One region of the Parasphingorhabdus sp. genome, then DNA from elsewhere that is predicted to be linked to it. Evidence: predicted binding sites of a transcription regulator. Region 1 holds the regulator's gene; the other holds the start of a gene.
What was found. Region 1 encodes LexA, which represses DNA repair genes until DNA is damaged. Its sites were predicted from a motif close to GTTCCNCNCTTGTTCT; they were not measured.

Region 2: a site for LexA is predicted at 1,905-1,920, ahead of AC6I9Z_RS10670 (DNA recombination protein RmuC). Genes of this name have one in related genera too.

What each region holds. Positions count from the first base shown of each region.
Region 1 covers NZ_AP041068.1:2,495,143-2,498,276, forward strand. Annotated here, with positions in the region: gene moaC (cyclic pyranopterin monophosphate synthase MoaC) at 1-113, shown strand, start outside; gene AC6I9Z_RS12345 (molybdopterin molybdotransferase MoeA) at 110-1,294, shown strand; gene lexA (transcriptional repressor LexA) at 1,361-2,053, shown strand; gene AC6I9Z_RS12355 (ComEC/Rec2 family competence protein) at 2,072-3,134, opposite strand, start outside.
Region 2 covers NZ_AP041068.1:2,164,188-2,167,321, reverse strand. Annotated here, with positions in the region: gene AC6I9Z_RS10675 (COG3650 family protein) at 54-464, shown strand; gene AC6I9Z_RS10670 (DNA recombination protein RmuC) at 496-1,887, opposite strand; gene def (peptide deformylase) at 1,993-2,550, opposite strand; gene recR (recombination mediator RecR) at 2,602-3,134, opposite strand, start outside.

The DNA.
Region 1 (3,134 bases):
CACTTTTAACAGTGTATGACATGTCCAAAGCGATGCAGAAAGACATGGTGATTAGCGATATTCGCCTGCTCTCCAAATCAGGCGGAAAATCAGGAGACTGGACCGCCGAATGAAGCCGCTGCTGCCCCTGGAAGAAGCGCAAGAGCGCCTGATTGCCATGGCACAGCCCTTGCCTTCTGAAACCATTGCCATAGGTGATGCGCTGGGGCGTTATCTTGCAGAAGACGTCATGGCTGGTCGCGATCAACCGGCAGCAGACATGTCAGCAATGGATGGATATGCCATCCGCTTTGAAGACCGCGACGGTCCCTGGCAACTGGTCGGCGAATGCAAGGCCGGAAGCCCGCCCTGCCCAGCAATACTGCCGGGTCAGGCCGCCCGCATTTTCACCGGTGCCCTGCTACCCGAGGGCGCCGATACGGTTGTCATGCAGGAAAATGTCGAGCCGGATGGTGACAATATTGTCCTGACCAGCGATCCTTCTCCTGTCAAAGGCCGTCATGTCCGCTTTCAGGGCGGCGACTTCAAGTCTGGGGATGTGTCGCTAAAAGCTGGCATTCAGCTCAATGCCGCCGCCTTGGGTCACGCCGTCATTGCCGGTTCGGGCAGCGTCAGCGTGGGTCGCCGTCCCAAAGTCGCGATCCTCTCCACCGGCGACGAGCTGGTTGCCCCGGGCACGGATACGAAGCCGCACCAGATACCGGCAAGCAATGATGTCATGATCGCCGCCATGCTGTCACAGCTGCCAACAATAACCCGTTGCATCAGCCGGATAAAAGATGATCTGGATAGCCTGTGTGAAGCGCTGGAAAGCGCCAGGGACTGCGATGTCATCGTCACCATAGGCGGCGCTTCGGTGGGCGACCATGATCTGGTGGCGCCTGCGTTCAAACGGCTTGGCGGGCAAACGGATTTCTGGAAAATCGCGATGAAACCGGGCAAGCCGCTCATGGCCGGGAAGCTGGGTAACAGCCTTGTCCTCGCCCTGCCCGGCAATCCCGGCTCCGCCTTTGTGACGGCAACCCTGTTTCTGGTGCCTCTGATCCGCTATCTTGCAGGTGCGCAAAGCTATATGCCCGTCATGCAAACGGCGCAAACCAGCACGGTGTTGCCCGCCACCAGCCAGCGCGCCGAGTTTCTCCGCGCACAGCTTGTCGACGGCGCCATTGCCGCCTTTGACAGCCAGGACAGCGCCAAGCTTTCGATACTGGCAGCGGCCAACGCCCTGCTCTTCCGTCCTCCGCACAGCCCGGAGCAACCCGTTGGCGCAGAGGTTTCGTATATCGCCATCTAAAATGCTTGACTTGGCACGGTTTGTTTCATAATTGTTCCTTATTCGTTCCCGATAAGGACATGAAACATGCTCACACCGAAACAACATGAACTGCTTTGCTTCATTCATAACAGTCTGGAGGAATCAGGCGTATCCCCCTCTTTTGAAGAGATGAAGGATGCATTGGGCTTGAAGTCAAAATCTGGCGTTCATCGGTTGATCAGCGCTCTGGAAGAACGCGGCTTTTTGCGCCGCCTTCCCAACCGGGCACGAGCCTTGGAAGTGACCAAGCTACCCGAAGGCGGTAATTTGAAACCGGCTGCTTCCAATGTCATAAACATTGCCCCTGAGCAGGCTCCCTCAGCACCGATGAAAGAAATTCCTGTCGCGGCCAATGATGTGATCGAAATTCCGCTTCATGGCAAGATTGCAGCAGGCGTTCCGATCGAAGCCCTTGAAGGTCAGTCCGCGCTCAGTGTTCCAGCGGCATTGCTGGGCTCCGGCGAGCATTATGCGTTGGAAGTTTCCGGCGATTCGATGATCGAAGCGGGTATATTGGACGGCGACTATGCGCTTATTCAACGCACGGAAACAGCGCGTAACGGCGAAATCGTCGTTGCGCTGGTCCATGATGAAGAAGCTACACTGAAATATCTGTTCAAGGATAATGGACAGGTCCGCCTTGATCCCGCAAATCCAGCCTATGAGCCACAGATATTTGGCGCAGGAGAGGTGCGGATACAGGGCAAAATGGCCGGACTGTTGCGGCGCTATAACTAACGATAGCTGGGTACAGTTTTATTCAGGGCTGCCTTTGATTTCTGCCGCTATTTTGGAAGTTTTCTCTTTCGGCTGCATATTTTTGGGCTCAGTGAAGCGCGTCCATTGATGACGCCCGGAACGGCCCAAAACGGTTCCAATCTTTTGGTTCTCCAGATCTATCGTCATACCGCCAACCTGGCCCAATAAAATACGATCCGCCTTAAGCCAGCGTGGCTGACAACTGATAGGGAGGCGCCGTTCGCTGATCACAATATCGGCACGCCGGCAGGCCGCTGACAGCGCCATGGCCGGAATATAGTAAGAGCTGCGCGTTGCAACGATCACCCAGTCTCGGCCTTCCCCCTCCATGATAACTGTGCAGCTATCTGCATTACACTGCGCATTTGGCCAGTCCTCTAGGGCCGTGGCTTCCCCATCAATCCCGGCATTTTCCAGCAACATGTCGCGAATGAAGTCACCGCTGCGCGTGCGAAGCATCGCCAGCTCCCCCGCGTCATTGCGGATCCCGACATGACGACCATCTCCGGTAATGTAGAGATCAGGAGCGCGGGTCGTGGCTATCATCAGGACACCAATTGCTATAGGAGCAAGACCGCAGATACGCCAAGACTGACTCCACAGGGCCAACCACAAGCCACCGGCAATCACTAACCCAAACGCGGCCAGTGGCATGGTCGGTAGCATGGTTACTGATCCCGGTCGACTGGATACATAGTGGGCCAACACCAGCAGACTGCTCAGCGCCTTTTCACATAACCACCAGAACGGTGCACCCAAACCAACCGTATCAAGTAGCAATGCCAATGCTTCCAGAGGCATAATCACAAATGTTGTCAGCGGAATAGCGATGATATTGGCCAGCGCGCCATAAATGCCGGCTTTGTGAAAATGGAACAACGCAATGGGCATCAATGCCAGCTCGACGACCAGACCAGTGAGGAAAAGCGCCAATATGATCCGCCCCAGTCGCCTGAGAAGGACTTCCTCCCGTCGTGCGAACAATGCCTTTATTCTAGGGTGTTCGTGCATCGCAATAATCGCGGTGACAGCGGCAAAACTAAGCTGAAAGCTCGGTCCG
Region 2 (3,134 bases), 330 kb from region 1:
CGCTGTTCATCAATAGTGATCAATATGCTATCTCAATTCTGGGAGAGAGAAGCATGAAAAAAGCAATATTACTCACACCAGTTCTGTCGTTATTGTTGGTGGCTTGTGGCGACAAAGCGCAGGACGCACCGGTAACCGAAGAAAAACTGTCCGAATATAAAGCCATCGGCACAGAGCCAGGTTGGGCCGTAGAGGTCAATGGCGATGAAATCATCTATAGCTCGATGGAAGCAACCAATGATTTCACCCTGCCCGTGCAAAGGATGACAAAAACTGCAACAGGCTGGGAAGTTAAGGGCTTTAGCGATCAGCATAACATCACCCTCACCATAACATCCGGCACAGAATGCAGTGATGGTATGAGTGACCGCGTATATGCGGATACGGTCAGAACAGCCGTCAGCGGCACCGGTTATCTAGATGGTTGCGGCGGCGAGATATTATCCGGTCCCGACACGCCATAAGCTGCCCTGCAGACAGGTCCTAGGACGGCGCTTATTCTGCAGCTTCGTCTTTGACGTCCCGGTCGTCCTCGATGAGCGCGGCTTCCACATCGTTGGAATAACGCGGCAAGGCCTCAACCTCCGCCACCGGCTCAAGTTCCTTTTTTCCGGTCTCGATGTTGAGTTCCGCAAACTTCCGTCCCGTCGCCATGACGTTGCGCTCAAAACTGCCGACAAATTTGTTGTAATTACCGACTGCGCTGCCAAGGCCCGACCCCATGCGTTTGAGATGTTCGCCAGCCACGGCTAGCCGGTCATACATTTCCTTGCCCAACTGCCCGATCTGCTTGGCCTCTGCCGCCATTTTCTCCTGCCGCCATACACCAGCAACGGTGCGCGCTATCGCCACCAGATTGGTGGGCGTCGCGAGCAGTACCTTTTTCTCGAAAGCATGATCCCATAAATTTGGTTCATGCTCCAGCGCAGCGGAAAGGAAATGCTCGCCAGGCACAAACATGATCACATAGTCGGGCGCATCTTCAAACTGGTCCCAATAGGCTTTTTTGGACAGGCCATCGATATGAGCTTTCATCGAATTGCAATGCCGCGCCATTGCAAAACTGCGCGCATCATCATCCTCCGCCTCAAACGCGTCCTGATAGTCATTGAGCGAGACTTTGGCATCGATGACCAGCTTTCGGCCACCCGGTACGCTGATTACTGCATCGGGACGCAGACGCCCTTCATCGGTGTCAATGCTCTGCTCTGTCACAAAATCGGTATGTTCCGACAGGCCGCAAGTTTCGAGCACATTTTTTAACTGCTGCTCGCCCCAGCGTCCGCGCGACTTTGGCGCGTTGCGCAGGCTGTTAACAAGCCGTGCCGCCTCCTGCTGCACGCGGTCCTGTCCTTGGCGCACTTGCTCGATAGTTGCCGTAATTCCGGCATAGGATTCGGTGCGTTCTTTCTCGATTTTACGGATACTTTCTTCATATGCAGAAAGCCGTTCATTAACCGGTTGCAGCAACTTGGCGATTTTCTCGCCGCCTTTTTCATTGGCCTGGTCAAACCGTTGATCGGCGCGTTCCAGAAACTGGCGCTGGGCGGTTTCGAGCATCTTCGCACCAACTTCGGAAAATTGTGCAGACAGCGTTTCTTTCGCTTCGGTCAATTGCTGCAGCTGTTTTTCATGGTTACGCGCATCTGCTTCTAGAGAAGCGAGAGATTGCCGCGCCTGATCGCGATCATCGCGAATGGAATCACGCTCGGATCGCGCTTCATCCCGCTCCGCCTGTACGCCATCCAGCATGGATCTGAGTGATGTGGCTGTTTCTTCGGCAGCCTTGCTCGAAGCCGAAGCCGCTCGGCCGCCCATAAACCAGCCTGCAACTAGGCCAATAACGAGAGTAACAATAGCTATCAGGAGAGCGACAACAGCGTCCAAGACAAGCCCTTTCAATTGGAACGAAAGGAGAACCTAGACTGTGGGGCGCTTACATGCAACAGGGCTTTTGTCCTGAAATTGCTTCAGGATGGCTGAACAACCAGACTAGGCCGCTTCCTTGCGGTGCTTTGCCAGTTTTTTGAGTACCATTTGCCGCTTCAGGCGGGACAGATGGTCGATGAACAATATGCCCTCAAGATGGTCCATCTCATGCTGCAAACAGGTCGCGAGCAGGCCGTCCATCTGTTCTTCATATTGTTTCCCGGTCTCATCCTGCCAGCGTGCAGTTATGGTCGCAGGCCTCTCTACGTCGGCATATTGTTCAGGCACCGAAAGGCAGCCTTCGCTATAGACATTCAAATCCTCTGATGGATTGAGAATCTCGGGGTTAATGAACACTTTGGGATCGCGAACGACCTCATGGTCATGATCGCAATGCTCGCCATGTTCATGGTCATGTTCCACAGGCTCTTGCAGGTCGATGACCAATATCCGCTTGGGAACACCCACCTGAATCGCGGCAAGGCCAATGCCCGGTGCGTCATACATGGTTTCAAACATGTCGGCGATCAGCGTTTTCAGCTCGTCATCAAACACGGTAACCGGCTCTGAAACGGTTTTCAGGCGCGGATCGGGAACTTCAAGAATAGGTAATATGGACATGCGCGAAATTTAGGGATTCTACCGGGATTCGTCAAGGACTGGTGACCACGCTCAATCGCCACTAATAGGTCTGCGCGAACGCAGCGCCTGCGCCAATGTCCCTTCATCAAGATAGTCAAGTTCGCCGCCCACCGGTATGCCATGGGACAACTGGCTGAGACGCAATGGATAATTTTCGAGCCGCTCGGCAATATAATGGGCGGTGGTCTGGCCCTCCAATGTGGCATTCATGGCCAGAACGACCTCGTCAATGCCGCCTTGCTCCACCCGCTTGATCAGCTTATCGATGGCAATATCTTCGGGTCTCACGCCGTCTAATGCCGACAGCCGCCCGCCCAGAACGTGGAATTTGCCGGGAAAGAGACGCGATTTATCGAGCGCCCACAGATCCGACACTTCCTCGACCACACATAGTGATTTCGGATCCCGCCGCGGATCGCTGCAAATCTGGCAGGGGTCCTGTGTATCGACATTGCCGCAAATGGCGCAGGTGACAAGATTGGCATCAACCTTTTCCATCGCCGCCAATATCGGCTTCATGGTTGTTTCGGGGCGCTTCAGCAGATGAAGCACCGCCCGCCTAG